DNA from 2 places in the Kribbella sp. NPDC055071 genome. Region 1 is predicted to be linked to the other one. Evidence: predicted binding sites of a transcription regulator. Region 1 holds the regulator's gene; the other holds the start of a gene.
What was found. Region 1 encodes HrcA, which represses chaperone genes, less so after heat shock. Its sites were predicted from a motif close to TTGGCACTCGNNNNNNNCGAGTGCCAA; they were not measured.

Region 1 (10,839 bases):
CACCGGCCGGGCCGCCGCCGGGGCCGACCTCGCCCTGGCCGGACAGCTGCACGCGGGTGCCGCTGTCGACGCCGCCGGGGATCTTGACGGTGACGGTACGACGGGACCGGACCCGGCCGTCGCCCGCACACTCGACGCACGGGCTCGGGATGATCGTGCCGAAACCGCGGCAGTTCGGGCACGGGCGCATCGTCCGCACCTCGCCGAGGAACGACCGCTGCGTGTGGGTGACCTCACCGCGTCCGTGGCAGATCTCGCAGGTGACCGGCTCGGAGCCGGCCGCCGCGCCGGAACCCGAACAGGTCGGGCACAGGACCGCGGTGTCGACCTTGAGCTCCCGGGTCGTCCCGAAGGCGGCCTCGGCCAGGTCGATCCGCAGCGGGATCAGGGCGTCCTGCCCACGCCGGGTCCGCGGCCGCGGCCCGCGGGTCGCCCCGCCGGTCTGGCCGAAGAAGGCGTCCATGATGTCGGTGAACGTGAAGGCCTGGCCGAACCCGGCACCACCTGCGGCGCCGGCACCGGACGCGAACGGGTCACCGCCGAGATCGTGCATCTGCCGCTTCTGCGGGTCGCTCAGCACCTGGAAGGCACGGCCGATCTCCTGGAACTTGTGGTGCGCGTCCTCGGAGTCGTTCACATCCGGGTGGTACTGGCGGGCCAGCTTGCGGTACGCCTTCTTGATCTCGTCCGGTGAAGCGTCACGGCTGACGCCCAGGACGGCGTAGTAATCGGTGCTCATACTCCAGACCAGGGGTTGGTGGGGGCGTCTCTCATTATGAGTCCGCCAGAATCTGGCTGACGTAGCGGGCGACGGCGCGGACGGCGCCCATCGTGCTCGGGTAGTCCATGTGGGTCGGGCCGACGATGCCGAGCGTGGCCAGCGCCTCCGACTTGGACCCGTACGTGGTCGCGACCACCGAGGTGGTGGCGAGCCCCTCGTACGGGTTTTCGTGGCCGATGCGGACCGTCAGGGTCTGCGGGTTGGTCGCCTCGCCGAGCAGCTTGAGCAGGATGACGTGCTCCTCGAGCGCCTCGAGCACCGGCTTCACGTTCCGCTCGAAGTCGTCGCCGTACCGGGTCAGGTTGGCCGCGCCGCCGACCGCGATCCGCTGCTCGCCGACCTCGTCGGTGAACGCCTCCAGCGACGTCGTCACGATCGCCGCGACGAGCTGCCGATCGGCCGGCGCGAACGTGTCCGCGACCTGGGCCAACGAGGTGGTCGCGTCGGTCAGGCGCTGACCGGCGAGCACTGTGTTGAGCCGGGAGCGCAGGTCGGCGATCAGGTGCTCGTCCACGTCCTGCTGCTGCTCGACGATCCGCTGCTCGACCCGGCCGGTGCTCGTGATCAGCACCAGCAGCAGCCGCCGTGGAGTCATCGTGACGACCTCGATGTGCCGCACGCTCGACCGGTTCAGCGACGGATACTGCACGATCGCGACCTGGCGGGTGATCTGGGCGAGCAGACGGACAGTGCGCCGTACGACGTCGTCCAGGTCGACCGCACCGGCCAGGAAGGAGGTGATCGCCTTCTTCTCGGCCGGTGTCAGGGTCTTGACCGTGCTGAGCTTGTCCACGAAGAGCCGGTAGCCGGCGTCGGTCGGGATCCGGCCGGCGCTGGTGTGCGGCTGGGTGATGTACCCCTCCTCCTCCAGCGCAGCCATGTCGTTACGCACGGTCGCCGGAGAGACACCGAGGTTGTGCCGATCGACGAGCGTCTTCGAGCCGACCGGCTCGTGGGTCGCTACGTAGTCCTCGACGATGGCGCGGAGAACATCCAGCTTGCGGTCGTCCAGCACCCGCACCACCCTCTCCGCTTCGGCACTCTGAGTATTTGGCACTCAAACATTCAGAGTGCCAGTCTAGGCGGTCTCGGGTGACGCTCCCAACGGAACGGCGGCGGGGCGCTCAACAGTGCTCGCAATATCCAAGGGCTGGTCCTGTACGGCGGAGTCCACGAAAGACTCCATCACGTCGAGCACGTGGAACGCGAGGGTGCCGTTGGCCCGGTGTGGTTCGCCGTTGCGCAGCGCCCGAGCCATGTCCGCCACTCCGACCCCGCGGCCGGCTCCGGCGTACCCACCGGCGACCGGAACCTCGGTCCAGTCACGGTTCGTGGCCGTGGCGATCTCGACCGTGCCGTCGAACCCGTTCGGGTCCGGGACCGACAGACTGCCCTCGGTTCCATGCACCTCGATCCGCGGCAGGCGTCCGGCCCACACGTCGAACGACATCAGCACAGTGCTCAGCGCACCGGACTCATGCTCGAGTACGCCGGTCACGTGCGTCGGCACCTCGACCGGGAAGGTCACACCGGCTCGCGGACCGGTGTGGATCTGACGCTCGGCCTTGGACTTGCCAGCTCGCGCCGTGACTCGCCGCACCGGTCCGAGCAGGGTCACCAGGCTGGTCATGTAGTACGGACCCATGTCGAGGACCGGACCGCCACCAGGCTGGTAGTAGAACTCCGGTGCGGGATGCCAGAGCTCGTGCCCGGGCGTCACCATGAACGCGGTCGCAGCGTGCGGTACGCCGATGTCACCACGGTCGATGACCGCCCGTGCGGTCTGGGTGCCGGTGCCGAGGACGGTGTCCGGCGCACAGCCGATCCGGAGGTCGTTGGCGGCCGCGTACTTCAGCAGTGGCTCGGCCGCAGCCCGGTCGATCGCCAGCGGCTTCTCGCCGTACACGTGCTTGCCGGCCTCCATCGCCGCCTGGTGCACCGGCGCGTGGGCGGCGGGGATGGTCAGGTTGAGCACGATGTCGACGTCGTCCGCGGCGTACAGCTCGTCCGGGGACAGTGCGCGGATGCCCGGGTTCTGGTCGGCGATCGCCTGCGCCCGGCTGACGTCCAAGTCCGCGACAGCGACCACGTCGACGCCGGGGAGCTTGGCCAGGTGCTCCAAGTACGTGCCGGAGATCACTCCGGTTCCGACGATGCCTACCCCGGTCACTGTGCCCGTCATCGGCTCGCCCACAGCAGCCCCCGCTCGATGATCGTCCGCACCGCGGGTGTCTCGAGGTCGTCCAGCTTGTGACCGACCGTGCAGACGAAGACCTTGCCCTCACCCCAGGTCCGGGTCCAGACGACCGGCATCACCGCGCCCTCGATCCACGGGTAGTCCGGGTGCGAGGAGAACGTGGTGGTGGCCAGGACCGTGTCGGTCGGGTCGTAGTGGATGTAGTACTGCTCGGTGTGCACGTCGAAGTGGCTGATGCCCTCGACGATCGGGTGCCCAGACTGCTCCGGGACCACGTCGACGCGGTAGTCGGTGAAGCCGTGCGGGTGCGAGATGAACTGCCCACCGACGATGAAGTTGTAGTCGGCGCTGTTCCGGAACGAGTCCGCGATGCCGCCGTGCCAGCCGGCCAGCCCGGTGCCCTGACGGACCGCGGCGTCCAGAGCCTTGACGTGCTCGTTCGGAATCTCGCTCATGGTGACGCACTGCAGCACCAGGTCGACGCCGTCCAGCTCGAGGTAGCTCTCGGTCGTGTCGGAGACGGTGACGTCGTAGCCGTTCTCCTTCAGGTACGGGATGAACAGGTCGGTCGCCTCGACCGGGACGTGACCTTCCCAGCCACCCCGGACCACCAATGCTCGCGTCAAGACAGCCATCCTTCGAAAGTTTCGAGGTTTCTATCGGAACACTTGCGACCTTAGACGTCGTCAACCACCAGGCTCAAGAGATGAGCCGGAACTTCCCCGGGTAAGGTCGCTGACATGAGTGCGTGGGCCGAGGTCGGGGATCGTTGCTGGGTTCGGCGATACGACGAATGGGACCTGAACGTCGGCCTGGTGGTCGGATCGGACGGCGCGCTGGTGATCGACACCCGCGCCACGACCGAGCAGGCCGAGGAGCTTCGCGGACACATCCGTGAGCTGACCGATCAGCCGGTCCGGTGGGTGGTCAACACCCATGCCCACTTCGACCATGTCGTCGGCAACAGCGTCTTCACCGACGCAACCGTCTACCTCCACGAGAACGCGGCCACACAGGAGGACCTGAGCGGTACGACGTTCTCGGTCGCGAAGGTGATCGAGCTCGGCGATCGCCGGGTCGAGCTGCTCCACCTCGGCAACGGCCATACGTCCGGCGACGCGATCGTCGTCGTACCGGATGTGGATGTGTTCTTCCTCGGTGACATGGTCGAAGAGTCCGCGCCACCGTCGTACGGCGACGACTCGTTCCCGCTGGAGTGGCCGGACACGCTGGACCGGGTGATCGGGCTGTTCTCCGAGACGTCCACGGTGGTCCCCGGGCATGGTGCCGTTGTGGATCCGGACTTCGTGCGCCGGCAGGCCGATGATCTCGGCACCATCGCCAACACGATCTCCGGGCTGCACCACGCCGGCACGTCGCTGGAGGACGCGCTGAAGCACACCGACGACTGGCCGTGGTCGGTGGCGGAGCTTCAGGAAGCGATCAAACGCGGCTACGAAACGCTCGGGACACCCCGCCGGCCGACGCTCCCACTGCTCGGCCCTGGGTAGGCCTGCCTGAAGGCGCACAGGTGTGCGGTCGTTGGCGCAATTCGGCATTCTGGGTGCCGTCGCTCTTCTACGGTTCCGTCATGACCGAACCACAGAACGGCTCGCAGCCGCCGTATCAGGCTCCGCAAGCACCACACGCGCCCGAGGGCCAGGCGCCGTACCAGCAGACGTCGTTCAACCAGACGCCGCCGACCGCCGGCCCGAACTCCGGGCCGAATTACCAGGCGCCGCCGCCGCAGCCGCTGCGTCCCGACGAGGAGCGCACCTGGTCGCTGGTCGCGCACATCGGCACGATCGTGCTCGGCTTCATCGCGCCGCTGATCGTCCTGCTGGTCAAGGGTGAGCAGTCGCCGACCGTCCGCGCCAACGCGATCGAGTCGCTGAACTTCCAGATCACCGTCACGATCGGGTACGTCGCCTCCTCGATCCTGATGGTCGTGCTGGTCGGCTTCTTCACGTTCTTCGCGATCTGGGTCCTGGCGATCGTGCTCGCGATCATGGCCGCGATGGCGGCCAGCAAGGGCCAGGCGTACAAGTACCCGTTCGCCCTGCGCCTGATCAAGTAGACGGCTGATCAGCTAAGACCTGACATAAGTCGTAGTTGTCCGTTGACAGGACGTCACGTCGTACCGCAGTTTGTTCCGAGGTAGACGTCCGCGACCGGATGGGGTGGGACCGATGACCACGATGGAACAGACCGTTCACCCCGACGGGCGGGTCGAGCTCGCCGATCCGGACGCGGTGGTGAACAGCCGGTACGGGAACGCCGAGCTGGCGCCGACCCGGTTGCCGGAGCGGACCTGGACGACGTACAACTACGCGGCCTTGTGGATGGGGATGGCCCACAACATCCCCAGCTACCTGCTCGCCGCCGGGCTGGTCGCGCTCGGGATGAACTGGCTGCAGGCGTTCCTCACGATCACGCTGGGGAACCTGATCGTCCTGGTCCCGTTGCTGCTGAACAGCCACGCGGGCACGAAGTACGGCATCCCGTTCCCGGTGTTCGCGCGGGCGTTCTACGGCGTCCGCGGCGCGAACTTCCCGGCGTTGCTGCGCGCCTTCATCGCGTGCGGCTGGTTCGGTATCCAGACGTGGATCGGTGGGCAGGCGATCTACGTGATCGTCGGTGAGTTGTTCGGCAAGGGCTGGACCGAGGCGTCCGCGATCGGCGGGCATCCGTGGACGATGTGGCTCAGCTTCGCGTTCTTCTGGTTGCTGCAGATGGTGCTGATCTGGCGTGGAATCGAAGGTCTGCGCCGGTTCGAGAACTGGGCGGCGCCGCTGGTCACGGTCGCGTTCCTGGCGCTGATGGTCGCGATCCTGGTCAAGGCCGGCGGGTTCGGTCCGATCCTGTCGCAGCCGTCGAAGCTGGGCTGGGACGCCGACTTCTGGAAGATCTTCGCGCCGTCGCTGATGGGCATGATCGCGTTCTGGGCGACGCTGTCGCTGAACATGCCCGACTTCACCCGGTTCGGGAAGGGTCAGCGGCAGCAGATCTGGGGGCAGATCATCGGGCTGCCGACGACGATGTCGTTCATCGCGCTGGTCTCGATCATCACCACCTCCGGCACGGTCATCGTCTACGGTTCGGCGATCTGGGACCCGGTCGAGCTGACCCGCCGGTTCGAGAACCCGGTGGTCGTGACGGTCGGGCTGATCATGGCGATCCTCGCCACCATGTCGTGCAACGTGGCCGCGAACGTCGTGAGCCCGTCGTACGACTTCGCGAACGCACTCCCCCGCTGGCTGAACTTCCGTACGGCGGGGCTGCTCACCGGCGTGGTCGGGATCGTGATCCAGCCGTGGCGGCTGATCTCGGATCCGTCGATCTACATCTTCGTGTGGTTGTCGTTCTACGGCGGCCTGCTCGCGTCCGTGGCCGGTGTGCTGATCGCGGGCTACTGGCTGATCGACCGGACCAACCTGTTCCTCGGCGACCTGTACCAACCGAACGGCCGCTACTGGTACGCCGCCGGCTGGAACTGGCGAGCCGTCGTCGCCACGCTCTTGGGCTCGCTGCTCGCCGTCGGTGGCGCGTACTCGAACCCCGGCGCCGGCCCGTTCCCCGAGGACGGCCTGATCCCGTTCCTGAAGCCGCTCTACGACTACTCCTGGGCCGTCGGCCTGGTCGTCGGCTTCGTCACCTATCTCGCGCTCACCGTCGCCGCGCCATCCCGCCAAGCATCCGCAACCCACGCAGCCCCCACCTTCTAACCCCCACCGGCCGCCGGTCCCCACCGGCCGCCGGTCGCGAGGCCGACTTTGTGCATGAGATCCGTACGCCGCGAGCCGCGGGATACGGATGTGGTGCACAAAGTCGGAGCTGGCGAGCTTTAGGGTTGTCGAGTGGCTGACAGGTATGGGAACGATGTCCTGAGTGGGGATTGGCGGAAGCCCAAGAACGGGCGGACCGTCGAGGTGGAGATCGAGAAGGGGATGGTCGTCGAGGAGCCGACGTCGGGGTTCGTCGGGGCGATCGTGCGCTGGGAGCACGGGGTCGTCGATCTCGAGGACCGGCACGGCAGGATCAGGACCTATCCGCTCGGCCCCGGCTTCTGGCTGGACGGCAAGCCGGTCAGCCTGAAGCCACCGAAGAAGGCCGGTCCGGCGAAGAAGACGCGGACCGCCTCGGGCTCTGTCGCGGTCAACAACGTCCGGGCGAAGGTCGCCCGGGCCAGCCGGATCTACGTCGAGGGCCGGCACGACGCCGAGCTCGTCGAGCGGGTCTGGGGTGACGACCTGCGGATCGAGGGCGTCGTGGTCGAGTATCTCGAGGGTGTCGACGACCTGCCCGGGATCGTGAACCGGTTCCAACCAGGTCCCGGCCGGCGCCTCGGCGTACTGGTCGATCACCTGGTCGAGGGATCCAAGGAGTCGAAGATCGCCGCACAGGTCACCGACCGGCACGTGCTGGTGGTCGGTCACCCGTTCATCGACATCTGGGAAGCGATCAAGCCGTCGTCGGTGGGGATCAAGGAGTGGCCGAGGATCCCGCACGGACAGGACTGGAAGAAGGGTGTGCTGCAGACCTTCGGCTGGCCGGCCACCGATCAGGCCGACGTGGCGGCGGCCTGGAAACACATCTTGTCGAAGGTGAATAGCTTCGCCGATCTCGACCCGGCACTGCTCGGCCGGGTCGAGGAACTCATTGATTTCGTGACGATGGACTGAGCGCCGGCATCCGCTGGTCGATCCAGGACCGGATCCGGTGCCGCGTGCTCCGGACGTACCAGGCGACGACGCCGAGGATCGCGGTGGCCGCGAGGACCGCTCCGGCCAGCACCGCGAGCAGGATGCGGACGGCGGCAACCTCCACGATCCCGGCCGCGACCAGCAGCACCACACCGGCCACGAACGTTGCCACCGGCAACCATGGCTCGAACACCAACGGTCGCCTCGCCGGCGTCAGCTTCACACCCCGGACGACGCGCTCCCAGAGCAGGACGCGAGCCGGCTCGGTGAACCAGCGCGCACACCGCAGCAGCCAGGACGTGGGCTGCGTCTGACGCCCCGCGGTCGCCTTGACCCACGTACCGACCTGCGGCCCGAGACCACCGGACACCTCGACCATCCGGTCGGCCAGGCCCTTGGTCGTCGCCCGGCCTTCGACCGACTCGTTCAGCTCGTCGCGCATCGTCACGAGCGCATGCAGGCCCGCGTCGGCCGGGAAGTCCTCGGCCAGCCGTTGGATGCGCTCGGCAACGGTCTTGAGCTTCCAGTCCTCGGCCTCGAGCACCTGCCGCTGGGTCTCGCGGATCCAGTCCGCGTCGGCGCCGAGCATCGCCCCGAGGTGCGCGACGCAGTGCAGGCGGCCCATCAACCAGTCCCACCGCCGCCAGTCCGCCGCACCGAACGCGCCGAAGTGCCCGACCTGCGATCCGTACAGGATCCGGTCCTTCAGGTTGTTCGCGATCGACCCTTCGGGCTGGTCGTCCAGCAACGTCAGCGGAATGTCCGGCCCGAGCCGGAGGAACTGGAACGGCGCACTGCGCTGCTGGGGTGTGCGAGCCGACGTACATCTCGACACGATCTCGACCTCGAGCGCGGTGCCGACGAGCTCGCGACCGATCGACGCGATCAGGTCGCCGAACACGTCGCCGAGCGCCCGCTGGATCTGTAACTGGTCGAAGAGGTCGGCCAGCCCGACCGCCACCGCCTCGGCACCACCGGCGGGCCGCAGATCGAGGTCAGCCTTGGTCAGCTCCTCGGTCAGCGCATCACGCACCGCCTGCGTGTGCAGGAGGCAGTCGCTGGTCGCCTTCAGCCGCCGCTCGAGCTCGGGCCGCTCGGCCGGCGACGCATCGGTGATCTGGTTGCGCAACGAGCGCAGGATCAGCCGTACGACGCGCTCGGCCGCACCGGTCCCCCACAGCCACACCGGGTTGCCGTCGGCATCGTCCTGCAACGCGGCGGTCGAGCCGTCGGGCGCCGGCACCCACGGGTGATCGCCCGCCAGGATCTCGTCGACGTCCGGCTCCGAGAGCGCGGAAGCGGCGTCCAGCACGGTCGACTGATCGTGGTTCGCGACCGTCACCGCCTCCCAGACCCCACCGGCGGCACGGCCCCGCGAGTACACCGGCTGCAGCGCCGCGGCGGCGGCCCGCAACCGGGCCCGCTCTTCTGGTTGCTCCATGCAACGATCGAAGAGCCGCTGGGTGTCGGACCAGGACGCGTCCGCCTCCAGGAGCAGGCGTTCGAGCTGCTCGACATCGGACCGGAAGTCCACCTCACGCGGGAACTGCACCGCCGACAGCGCGGCCACCCGCCAGCTCGGCTCCTTTGCCTCGGGCAACGCTGTGGACGCACTCCCGATCCCGGCCGACGGCACGACGTACAAGACGTAGCGGCTCGCCCGTCCGGCCACCGGCCGCCGCGCGACCACATCGAGAACCGGCCCGAACGGCGCGTTGTCGAGAACGCCGCCATCGACCAGCCACGCGCTGCTCCCGGCCGGGGGCTGCATCCGTGGTGGCGACGAGGCCAGCTTCGGCGTCTCCATCACCGGCCCGAACGCCGCCGGGAACGACGCCGACGCCCGGGCGGCCCGCGCCAGCAGCTTCGTGTCCTTCAGCCCGTTCGTGTCCGCGACCGAATACTCGCGGGTCGTGCCGTCGTACTTCTCGGCGTCCTCACTGGTGAAGCCGTACAGATACCGATGATCGGGTACGACGAACGCCTGGCCGGCCGCGTCCTTCGCCTCGAACTGCTGCACGCCCAACCCGGACGCGGTGACGAACAGCGTGACCGGCTCCTCGGCCGCAGTCTCGCCCGCATCGGCGACGCCCTTGAGCAGGTTGTCCAACTCCTGCAGGAAATACTTGCCGTCGAGCACCGACGTGGACTTCTCCCCAACCGCCGGAACCAGCTTGCCGACCTCGAGCGAGCCGAGCGCGACCCACTTCTGCCGCAGCCATGGGCCGTGCTCGCCGTCCGGGTCCAGGGTCGATCCGTTCGAGATCGCGGTCGCCAGCAGCGACCCGTTCAGCCCGCCGGCACTGGTGCCCGCGATCACGTCGACCACGACCCGCCGGTCCTCGTCCCCCTGGCGGCACAAGTCACGCCACCGTTTCGCCAGCTCCTCGTCGTACGGCTGCGACTTGGGTGCCTTCCCGTCGCCCGACGCACGCCGAATCAGATCCAGCTCGTGCGTCACGCCGCCCATCCACACAGCCAGACTGACCCCGCCGTTCAGCACCAGCGCGATCCGGATCTCATGGTCGGTCATGCATCCCCCTTTCGCCCACAAATACCACGGCCGTCACCAACACCGACAGTCATCGCAGCACAGAGTGAACAAAAGGTTGTGGACGTATGCACGAACTGTCTACGCGGACTCGCGGATGATCAGTTCGGTGTCGTAGATCTCGGGGCTGTGGAGGTCGGCGCCGGCGATCTTGGCAAGGAGGATCTCGGCAAGTCGCGCGCCCAGCTGCTCGACCGGCTGGCGGACCGTGGTCAGCTTGGGCGTGGTCGTGGTCGCGAGTACCGAGTCGTCGAACCCGACCACAGCGACGTCGTCGGGCACCCGCCGGCCCCGCTGCGACAGCACCCGCAGTGCCGCGGTCGCCATCAGATCGGACGCGACAAACACCCCGTCAAGATCAGGGTGTTCGTCGAACAACCGCAACGCGGCCTGCTCACCGCCGTCCGCCGTAAAGTCGCCGTACGCAACGATCTCGGGCAGACCCGCCGCCTTCACCGCATCCTGGTACCCGGTCAGCCGATCGAGCCCAGCGGTCATGTCGAGCGGCCCGGCGATCGTCGCGATCTTCCGCCGTCCGATCGACAGCAGATGCTCGACACCCGTCTTGGCCCCGGCGACGTTGTCCACGTCCACGCTCGCGACCGGC
Region 2 (10,839 bases), on a different contig from region 1:
GGCTCCGATGACGACGGCGACCGCGAGGTCGACGACGTTTCCGCGCAGGATGAATTCCTTGAAGCCCTTGAGCATGTGGGTTGCCTCCACGAAGCGGGTGGTCTTGTACCCGAGTCAAGGTAGGACCACGGACCGCTGACGGCGAGGGACCGCGCCGGTCGACCACATATCGTCTCGGCACCTGTTCGCTGGGTGATCAACTCGTGTCCGGCGTCAGCGCCACGGTGATTCTGGAATTGGTGGTGGCCTGGGCCAGTCTGGTCGCCACGTCGGGAGTTGTCGCAACCACGATGAGTGCGCCGGAGGACGTCGTACGCGGTGTCGGCAGGGTGAGGATGCGGACAGCATGGGCCAGCAGGCCGGCGTGGTCCGTCGTACTGGTCGCGGCGTACAGGTTGAGGTGGTCACCGACGCGCAGAAGGGCGCCGATGTCGGCGTCGTCGATCCGGAACGGGTAGGCGATCTGCCCCGATGGGATCGCGGCCGGCGACAGGAAGCGTGCGTCGGTGAGTGGCTCACCGGATCTGACTGGCCCGCTGAGCACGCGCGCGGTCAGATCCGCGCCGGGTCTGAGGACACCATCGGGCACCGAGCCCGGTGGGAGCCCGACGATCCGCAGATCAGCGTCGTCGGGCACGGCTCCGCCGGGGAGGTCGCGGGCTGCGGCGAGCACGGCGACGGTCGGCGGGGGCGAAGGGGAGAGGGCGAGCAGGCCGAAGTAGACGGCGGCCGCGGCGGCGATGCCGGCCACCAGCCGACGATGCCACCGAGCGGCCCGGATCAGGTCACGAACGACGGAAGGGATTCTCATGCCAGAGAAAGTACGAGTTTCTCCGGTACCCACCCCTCAGTTATCCACAGGGGCGGTTGTCCACAGGAAGGATCAGGCCGCGCTGCTGCTCGACGACGAGGACGAACCACCCGACGACGAGCTGCTCTTGGAGGAGTCACCCGACGAGGAGCTGCCGGAGGACGACGAGTCGCCCGAGCCCGAGCCCGAGGACGACGAGGAGGTCGACGACGTGGACGTCGAGGCCGACGACTCCGACTTCGCCGGTACCGAGCTCTTCCCGGACGAACGGCTGTCGTTCCGGTAGAAACCAGAACCCTTGAAGACCACGCCGACCGCGTTGAAGACCTTGCGCAGGTTGCCCTGGCAGTTCGGGCAGACCGTCAGCGCGTCGTCGGTAAAGCTTTGCCGCACCTCCAGGGCCTCGCCGCAGTCAGTGCACTGGTACTGGTACGTCGGCACGGTTGGTTCCCTTCAGGCCGTTGGCACTCCCACTACTCGACTGCTAATAATGCGTCAGAGCCCCGAAGTATTCCAACTCGGGTCCACGAAATCGCACCTGGTCGCAGACTCTCCGTTCACCCGACCGAAACGCAGAGCAACGCAAAGTTCGGTGGGACCCCATTTGGGGTGGGAGCGGGGATTCTCTACGGTTGGTCCGTGCGTCGCCTGCTTCGAGTCGTCATCATCAGCGGAATCGCCCTCGCCACGGTCCTCCTGGTGATCGCGGGTACCGCCGTCTTCGTCGTCCGCCACTCGTTCCCGCAGTACAACGGGACGATCGAGCTGGAGGGCCTGGACGCTGATGTCAACGTCATCCGGGACGCCAACGGGATTCCGCAGGTCTACGCGGACAGTCCGAGCGACCTGTTCGCTGCACAGGGCTACGTGCAGGCGCAGGACCGGTTCTTCGAGATGGACTTCCGCAGGCACGTCACCTCGGGCCGGCTGAGCGAGTTGTTCGGCGCGGACGCGCTGGAGACCGACAAGTTCGTCCGCACCCTCGGCTGGCGCCGGGTCGCGGAGAAGGAGCTCGGCCTGGTCAGCCCGTCCACCCGGCAGTACCTGGACGACTACGCCCGCGGCGTGAACGCGTACCTGTCCACGCACAGCGGTTCGGGCCTCAGCCTCGAGTACGCCGTTCTGTCACTCAAGGGGACCGACTACCACCCCGAGCCGTGGACCGCGGCCGACTCACTCGCCTGGCTGAAGGCGATGGCGTGGGACCTCGGCGGCAACATGGACGAGGAGATGACGCGGACCAAGCTGCTGGCCGCGTTCCCGGCCCGCAACATCGAGAGCCTCTACCCGCAGTACCCGTACGACCGGAACGCGTCGATCATGTCCACCGGCTCGGTCGGGGCGGACGGGAAGTTCGCCGTCACCTCACCGGCCAGCACCGAGCTCAAGCGCGGGATGCTCACCCAAGGCCTGCTGAAGTCGCTGGACACCGTCCAGAAGGTCGCCAAGGGCCTGCCTGAGCTGCTCGGCCAGGGTGACGGCATCGGTTCGAACTCATGGGTCGTCTCGGGCGACCACACCACCACCGGCAAGCCGCTCCTGGCCAACGACCCGCACCTCGGCGCGACCATGCCAGGCATCTGGAGCCAGATCGGCCTGCACTGCAACACCATCACCAAGGTCTGCCCGTACGACGTGTCCGGCTTCAGCTTCTCCGGCCTGCCCGGTGTGGTGATCGGCCACAACAACGCGATCTCCTGGGGCTTCACGAACCTCGATCCGGATGTCCAGGACCTCTATCTGGAGCGGATCGACGGCAACAACGCCTTGTACGACAACCACTGGCGTCCGATGGTGACGCGCGAGGAGACGTTCAAGGTGGCCGGCCAGGACAAGCCGGTGAAGATCACTGTCCGCGAGACCCGGCACGGTCCGCTCATCTCCGATGTCGGCGACGACCAGCGCGAAGTCGGCCAGATTGCCGCGAAACAGGGCAAGTCCGCCCAGCCGTACGGCGTGGCGCTGCAATGGACCGCACTGAGTCCTGGCCGCACCGCTGACGCGCTCTTCGCGATCAACCGCGCGCAGAACTGGACGCAGTTCCGCAGCGCCGCGCAACTGTTCCAGGTCCCCTCACAGAACCTCGTGTACGCCGACACCGACGGCCACATCGGCTACCAGGCACCTGGGCTGATCCCGATCCGGAACGCGGGCAACGGCAACTGGCCGGCGCCCGGCTGGGACCCGCGCTATCGCTGGACCGGCTATATCCCGTTCGACTCGTTACCTACGGAGCTCGATCCAGCGGACGGCATCATCGTCACGGCGAACCAGGCCGTGGTGCCATCGACGTACAAGTACTACCTGACCGACGACTGGGACTACGGCTACCGCTCGCAGCAGATCACCGACCGGATCAAGGCGGCCGGGAAGCTGGACGCGAACGCGATGGCGTCGATCCAGCTGGACACCAAGAACCGGGCCGCCGAGATGCTGGTCCCGTATCTGCTCCAGATCGGTATCGACGACGCGTTCGACAAACAGGGCCAGGACACCCTGCGGAACTGGGACTTCACCCAGCCCGCGGACTCCGCCGCGGCGGCGTACTTCAACGTGGTCTGGCGCAACCTGCTCGACCTCACGTTCCACGACCAGCTCCCGGAGGGGACGTGGCCGGACGGCGGTTCCCGCTGGTTCGAGGTCATCCACACGCTGCTGAGCCAGCCGAACAGCACTTGGTGGGACGACCTCGGGACCCCGCAGAAGGAGAACCGGGACGACATCCTGCGCGAGGCTCTGGTCGACGCGCGGACCGAGATCACCCAGAAGATGGCGCGTGAGCCCGAGAACTGGCAGTGGGGCAGGCTGCACAAGCTCACGCTGACCAACCAGACGCTGGGCAAGTCCGGGATCGGTCTGGTGGACCGGTTGTTCAACCGCGGTCCGTACGAGCTCGGCGGCGGTACGTCGATCGTCGATGCGACGGCCTGGGACGCGTCCGAGGGGTACACGGTCACCGCCACACCGTCGATGCGGATGGTGGTCGACCTGTCCGACTTCGACAAGTCCCGCTGGGTGAACCTGACCGGTGTGTCCGGACACGCGTTCTCACCCAACTACACCGACCAGACCAAGCTGTGGGTCAAGGGCGAGACGCTGCCCTGGGCCTATACCAAGGGAGCCGTCGAGGCGGCCCGCAAGGACGCACTGACCTTCACAAAACCACAGGGCTAGCCACAAACCGCAGGGCTAGCCACAAACCGCAGGGCTAGCCACAAACCGCAGGGTTAGCGCAGCGGGACCAGGCGGGTCGGCGTGATGGCCGCGTCCACGGGGTGATCGTGGGCGTCGGCCGGGAGCGCGTCGAGGATCTCTGAGTCGTACACCGCCGCCCAGATCGGCGTACCCGGTTCGACGCGGGCGAGCGCGCGGTCGTACGAGCCGCCGCCGCGTCCCAGCCGGACGCCGTTGCGGGCGACGGCCACGGCCGGGCTGATCACCAGGTCGGCGGTCGCAATCGCGTCCGAACCCAGGTCGAACGGCGGCTCGGTGAGTCCGAGCCGGCCGGGCACCAGATCGGCCGCCCCTGGCGCTATCCCCCAGCCGAGGTCGTTGTCGGCGTACAGGATCGGTAGCAGCACCTCGTAGTTGCGGGCGAGCAGCCAATCGATCAGTGCGCCCGTCTGCGGCTCCGAACCCATGGATACGTACAAAGCGACCCGCCGGGCTGTCAGTACCTGAGACTGAGCTTGAGCGGTGCTGAGAATCTCCTCCGAGTGTTGACGGCCCGCGCGGGCGTTCAGGAGGTACTGCCGCGCCGCGGCCTTCGACGGAAACACATTCTGATCGTATTGGCGTGACCCGTCTAACACTGGGATTACGCGGCGTCCCCTAGGGTTAGTGCATGAGTGAGGCAGGTCTCAGACAAGCCCAGGAGAAGATGCGTTCCGCCGGCGCCGCCGACGTCGCGATTCGCGTGTTCACGCACTACTACCGGATGCTCGAGTCGGGCCAGCAGGGGACGATCCGCGAGGACGACATCGATCCGGTAGGTGACCTGCCACACCTGGACCACCTGGACACCGATCCGGAGGCCATGCGCGCCGCGCTGGCCGAGACGGTCGTGATCAAGCTCAACGGCGGCCTGGGTACGTCGATGGGCGTCACCGGCCCGAAGTCCGCCCTGCAGGTCAAGGACGGCCAGAGCTTCCTCGACATCATCGCCCGCCAGATCCTGAGCACCCGGCGCAGGTACGACGTACCGCTGCCGCTGGTGCTGATGAACTCCTTCCGCACCAAGGAGGAGTCCCTGCAGATCCTGAGCGAGTACGACGGTCTCGCGGTGGACGGTCTCCCGTTGGACTTCCTGCAGAACATGGAGCCGAAGCTGCTCGCCGACGACCTCACTCCGGCCGAGTGGGAGTCCGATCCGGAGCTGGCGTGGTGTCCGCCGGGTCACGGCGACCTGTTCACCGCCTTGGTCGCCTCCGGCACTCTCGACGCGCTTCGCGAGCACGGATTCCGGCACGCGTTCATCTCGAACGCAGACAACCTCGGTGCGACCGCGGATCCGCGGATCGCAGCCTGGATGGCCGAGCACGACGTGCCGTTCGGCATGGAGGTGTGTCGCCGGACCCGGTCCGACCGCAAGGGTGGTCACGTCGCGGTCCGCAAGTCCGACGGCCGCCTGATCCTGCGGGACAGCGCTCAGGTCGCACCGGACGACGTCCGGTACTTCCAGGACGTCACGCGGCACAAGACGTTCAACACCAACAACCTGTGGATCGACCTGGACCGGCTGGCCGAGCTGATGGACGGGCACGACGGGATCCTCGGACTGCCGATCATCATCAACCGCAAGACCGTCGACCCGGCCGATTCGACGTCGCCGAAGGTGATCCAGCTGGAGACCGGCATGGGGACCGCGATCGAGACCTTCGAGGGGTCGCAGGCGGTGATCGTGGACCGCAGCCGGTTCAAGCCGGTGAAGACGACCAACGACCTGCTGGTGCTCCGGTCCGACGTGTACGAGCTGGACGACTCGGGTGACCTGACCACGACGCACGAGGGCGACGAGCCGTACGTCGACCTGGACCCGGACTACTTCAAGATCCTGGCCGACTTCGACCTGCGGTTCCCCGCCGGGGCGCCGTCGCTGGTCCGGGCCGACCGGCTCGAGGTCCACGGCGATGTTGCCTTCGGCAAGGAAGTTGTGGTGATCGGCGACGTGGAGCTGACGGCTCCCGACGGTGAGCGCCTGCAGATCGCGGACGGCGCCGTACTCGAAAGCTGACGGGGGTTGTGGCAGGGGGTATGGACGATCTGCTGATCCGGCCGCTGGAGCCGTGGGACACGGATGAGGCCGCCGCGCTGTGGTGGCGGTCGCGGCACGCGGATGGGACGCAGCTGCCGCCGGCGATCCACACCGCCGAACAGGTGGCGACGTGGTTCGCCGACGTGCTGCTGCCGGACGCACAGACCTGGGTGGCGCTTGACGACGGCCGCATCGTTGCCGTCCTCACGCTGGACGGCGACGACCTGGACCAGTTGTACGTCGACCCGGACGTGGCCGGCCGGGGTGTCGGCTCGACTCTCGTAGACCTGGCCAAGGACCTTCGCCCCGGCGGTCTGGCGCTGTGGACCTTTCAGACCAACACCCGGGCACAGTCCTTCTACCGCTCCCATGGCTTCACCGAAGTACGCCGTACGGACGGAGCGTCGAACGAGGAGCACGCTCCGGACATTCGGATGGTCTGGGGCAATCACCCGGAGGCTTGAGGGCCGCGTGGATTAGGGTCAGCTCGTGAAGCGGAGTGTGGATGAGCATCTGGAGGCTGTGCTCGGGCGGGTAGCGGCGCTGCCGGCGTTCGACCAGCCGTTGATGGAGGCGCTGGGGCTGGTGCTCTGTGAGGACGTCATCTCTGGCGTCAGCCTGCCCGGTTTCGACAACTCGGCCATGGACGGGTACGCCGTTCAGGCTGCCGACCTGGCCGGGGCCACGCAGGACGCCCCGATCGCCCTGCCGGTGGTCGGTGAGTTCCGGGCAGGGCGCAGTGAGCCGATCGTGGTGACCCCCGGTACCTGTGTGCGGATCATGACCGGCGCGGAGATGCCCCGGGGCGCGGACAGCGTCGTACCGGTGGAGTGGACCGACGGTGGCACGGTGAACGTGCGGATCGCGCAGCAGCCGGCGCTGGGTGGATCGGTGCGGCGGGCAGGCGAGGACGTGCACGCGGGGGATCAGGTTCTGGAGCAGGGCACCGTGCTGGGACCGCGACAGATCGCCGTACTCGCTGCCGTCGGTCGGGCGCGAGTGAAAGCGCGTCCGCGACCCAGAGTGGTCGTTGTGTCGACCGGAGCGGAGTTGCGGGAGCTCGGGAGCCGGCTGGGCCAGGGACAGATCTACGACTCGAACAGCTACACCATGGCCGCGTGCGCGCGGGACGCCGGCGCGGTGGTGTACCGCGTGGGCATCGTGGACGACGATCCGAAGCGGATCATGGACACACTCTCCGATCAGCTCGTCCGCGCCGACCTGGTGATCACCACCGGCGGTGTGAGCATGGGTGCGTACGACGTCGTCAAGGAGGAACTCTCCAAGCTCGGTACGGTCGATTTCCCGCAGGTCGCGATGCAGCCGGGCAAGCCACAGGGGTTCGGCGTACTGGGTGAGGACGAGGTGCCGATCTTCACACTGCCTGGTAATCCGGTGTCGGCGTACGTGTCCTTCGAGGTGTTCGTCCGGCCGGCACTGCGGAAGCTGATGGGCCAACTGCCGTACCAGCGGACTGCGGTGCGCGGGGTGTCGCTGGACGGGTTCAATTCACCCTCCGGGCGGCGTCAGTTCGTCCGTGCCGCGGTCACGTCCGGCGATGAGGGCTGGATGGCCAGTACAGTCGGCGGGCACGGCTCACACCTGCTCGGCGGGCTGAGCCGTGCGAACGCGCTGATCGTGGTGCCTGAGGACGTGACAGCGGTCCGGGCCGGCGATCAGGTCGAGCTGCTGCTGCTGGACGAGGAGATCCGATGACGCAGGACCCTGACGCCGGTACGTCGGGATCACCTGGGCTGACCCATGTCGACGCGGCCGGGGCGGCGCGGATGGTGGACGTGTCGGCCAAGGACGTTGGGTCGCGCCGAGCCGTTGCCAGTGGCAAGGTTTTCGTATCGGCCGAGGTGGTGAGTGCGCTGCGCGGGGACGGCGTACCGAAGGGTGACGCACTCGGCGTGGCGCGGATCGCGGGCATCATGGGCGCCAAGCGCACGTCTGAGCTGGTTCCGCTCTGCCATCCGATCGCGATCACCGGTGCGAAGGTCGACCTCCAGGTCGCGGACGACGCCGTACTGATCACGTCGCAGGTGAAGACCACGGACCGCACCGGCGTCGAGATGGAGGCCCTCACCGCGGTGGCTGTCGCAGGGCTCGCGGTGATCGACATGGTGAAGGCGATCGACCCGGCGGCCGTGCTGTCCGACATACGTGTTGATCTCAAAGAAGGCGGCAAGACCGGGCACTGGGAGCGGCCGTGAGAGCACTTGTCGTCAGTGTCTCCAACCGTGCGGCTGCGGGGGTCTACACCGACACCACCGGACCGCTGATCGCGGAGCGGCTGACTGGGTGGGGTTTCGAGGTGTTTGGACCACAGGTCGTTCCTGACGGTCCGCCGGTCGGTGACGCGTTACGGGCGGCTGTCGAGGCGTCGTACGACGTAGTGCTGACGACTGGGGGTACGGGCATCTCTCCGACCGATGCGACACCAGAGCAGACCGGTGCGGTGCTGGACAAGGCTGTGCCCGGCATTGCCGAGGCCATTCGGTCCTATGGCGTGGCGAACGGCGTACCGACGGCATCTCTGTCGCGTGGGCTCGCCGGAGTGGCTGGTACGACGGTCATCGTGAACCTGCCCGGTTCACGGGGTGGTGTGAAGGACGGTCTCGCCGTACTGGAGCCGCTCCTGCGGCACGCGGTCGAGCAAGTCCGCGGCGGTGACCACGTCCGGACGGACACCGACTGATGGCGATCGTTCACTGGCCCGTGGAGCTCCAGCACGGGCAGGTCGCGCTCAGGCCGCTGCGGGCCGGCGACGGCGGCGAGTGGGCCGCAGCGCGGCAGCGGAACATCAGCTGGCTACGCCCGTGGGACGCGACCCAGCCGCCCGGTGCTGAGGATGGTGCACGCACCTTTCGAGCCATGGCGCGCGACTGGAACCGGCAGGCGCGCTACGGCCGGATGCTGCCGTTCATCATCACGTACGGCGGTGCGGCGGGTGCCGGTGCGCGGTCCAAGTGGCCGCTGGTCGGACAGCTGACGGTGTCCGGGATCACCTACGGCTCGGCGCGCTGGGCGAACCTCGGCTACTGGGTCGACGAGCAGTACGCCGGTCGCGGGATCGTGCCGACTGCGGTTGCCATGGCCGCGGACCACTGCTGGTTCAACCTCGGCCTGCATCGGATCGAGGTGGCGATTCGTCCGGAGAACAAGGCGAGTCTGCGGGTGGTGGAGAAGCTCGGCTTCCGCTACGAAGGCGAGCGGCCGCGGTTCCTGCACATCGACGGGGACTGGCGCGATCACCGCATCTTCGCGCTGAACATCGAGGAGGTCGGGCCGGGGCTCGTGTCGCGTCTGTCGTGATTACGCTGCGTGCTGTTCACATCAGTCACACGAGTCTTCTTGCGACACACCGTCCCACGTACCTCACCCCGACCTCTCCGCACCTTAGCGTCGTCGCATGGGGACGACAGGGCTGATCTACGTGGCGATCGTCGCCGTGTGGGCTGCCTATCTCGTTCCGATGCTGCTGAAGCGTGGCGACGAGGCACGGCGCCGACCGGTGTCGTCGGCGGCTGACGCGCGCGTGCTGTCGCGTGACTCGTCGCGGACCCGGTACGTCGTACGCCCGGCTGGTGCTCCTTCAGGCTCCGGGGATGAGCGAGCCGGAGCGGACGCGCAGCCGCCGCCGCGGCACTACGTCCCGAACCGAGCCCGCCGGGTGGCCGCCATGCGCCGCCGGCGGGTCCTGTCGATCCTGACCCTTTCACTCCTGTCGGTCGTCGCACTGGCCGGTCTGGAGATGCTGCTGTGGTGGACGGTCGCGATCCCGGGCGGGCTGATCCTCGGGTTCGTCGTACTGACCCGGGTGCAGCTGCGGCGCCAGGCGCGGTCGCGTGCCCAGTTGGCCGCCGAGCGGCGCGCCCGTGCCCAGGCCCACCACGACCGCGGCCCAGCCGGCAAGCCTGCACCGTCGCCGGATGAGGAGATGACCGTCGAGGTCAAACTCCCCACCCCACCGGTCGAGAAGCCCGCCCCACCCGCCGAAGGTCTGTGGGATCCGGTCCCTGTCACGCTGCCGACGTACGTCCTCAAAGAGAAGGCACCGGACCGGACAGTCCGCACCATCTCGCTGTCCGACGACGAGGTCTTCTCCAGCGCCCGTACGACGGATCCCGCCGAAAAACCCGCCGTCCCCGAGGTCTCCACGCCGGCCGAAGAACCCGAGGTCAAACGAGCCGTGGGAGACTGAATCCAGTTTTAGAGTCAGGGCCTGCCCGTGTTAGAGTTTCGCGGTCGCCAGGCAACTGGCGGTGGTCTGGGGCTGTGGCGCAGTTGGTAGCGCGCTTCGTTCGCAACGAAGAGGCCAGGGGTTCGAATCCCCTCAGCTCCACGAAGGCGATGGCGAGTTGTGTCCGCGGAAAGCGCGGAGCGGCTCGCCTTCGTCGTTTGTGCGGCTGCGCTTCGCTTGCCGCGAGCGGGGGCTTCGCCACCCGCACCCCCCGTGCGCCTTCGCTTCGCTCGGCGGCCTTCGCTTCGCTCGGCTCCTGTGGCTAGCCGCCGCGGACGGGTGGGCCTTCGCTTCGCTCGGCGGCCTTCGCTTCGCTCGGCTGCTGTGGCTCGCCGCCGCGGGCGGGGTGGACCTTCGCTTCGCTCGGTCGTTGTGGCTGGGCGCGCTGGCGGGTGGGCCTTCGGGGGTGGTGGCGTTCTGAGGTGGCTTTGAGGTTTGGTGTTTATCTTGGGTGGGGTTGTTGTCTACGGGGAAGATGATCATGCCGGAAGCCAGGGTGCTGGTGGTTGATGACGAGGAGAACATCCT

Region 2: a site for HrcA is predicted at 1,273-1,299, ahead of ACWF4Z_RS20625 (FmdB family zinc ribbon protein). Genes of this name have one in related genera too.

The regions. Positions count from the first base shown of each region.
Region 1 covers NZ_JBSGUS010000041.1:11,912-22,750, forward strand. The annotation lists gene dnaJ (molecular chaperone DnaJ) at 1-739, opposite strand, end outside; gene hrcA (heat-inducible transcriptional repressor HrcA) at 774-1,796, opposite strand; gene ACWF4Z_RS36815 (Gfo/Idh/MocA family protein) at 1,860-2,963, opposite strand; gene ACWF4Z_RS36820 (ThuA domain-containing protein) at 2,960-3,613, opposite strand; gene ACWF4Z_RS36825 (MBL fold metallo-hydrolase) at 3,719-4,489, shown strand; gene ACWF4Z_RS36830 (DUF4870 domain-containing protein) at 4,570-5,055, shown strand; gene ACWF4Z_RS36835 (NCS1 family nucleobase:cation symporter-1) at 5,168-6,703, shown strand; gene ACWF4Z_RS36840 (DUF3097 domain-containing protein) at 6,836-7,660, shown strand; gene ACWF4Z_RS36845 (DUF3376 domain-containing protein) at 7,635-10,214, opposite strand; gene ACWF4Z_RS36850 (LacI family DNA-binding transcriptional regulator) at 10,314-10,839, opposite strand, start outside.
Region 2 covers NZ_JBSGUS010000012.1:36,986-47,824, forward strand. The annotation lists gene mscL (large conductance mechanosensitive channel protein MscL) at 1-90, opposite strand, end outside; gene ACWF4Z_RS20620 (SAF domain-containing protein) at 197-811, opposite strand; gene ACWF4Z_RS20625 (FmdB family zinc ribbon protein) at 884-1,252, opposite strand; gene ACWF4Z_RS20630 (penicillin acylase family protein) at 1,451-3,985, shown strand; gene ACWF4Z_RS20635 (5-formyltetrahydrofolate cyclo-ligase) at 4,039-4,590, opposite strand; gene ACWF4Z_RS20640 (UTP--glucose-1-phosphate uridylyltransferase) at 4,656-6,044, shown strand; gene ACWF4Z_RS20645 (N-acetyltransferase family protein) at 6,065-6,529, shown strand; gene glp (molybdotransferase-like divisome protein Glp) at 6,555-7,781, shown strand; gene moaC (cyclic pyranopterin monophosphate synthase MoaC) at 7,778-8,281, shown strand; gene ACWF4Z_RS20660 (MogA/MoaB family molybdenum cofactor biosynthesis protein) at 8,278-8,766, shown strand; gene ACWF4Z_RS20665 (GNAT family N-acetyltransferase) at 8,766-9,383, shown strand; gene sepX (divisome protein SepX/GlpR) at 9,481-10,272, shown strand; tRNA gene ACWF4Z_RS20675 (tRNA-Ala) at 10,341-10,413, shown strand; gene ACWF4Z_RS20680 (response regulator transcription factor) at 10,793-10,839, shown strand, end outside.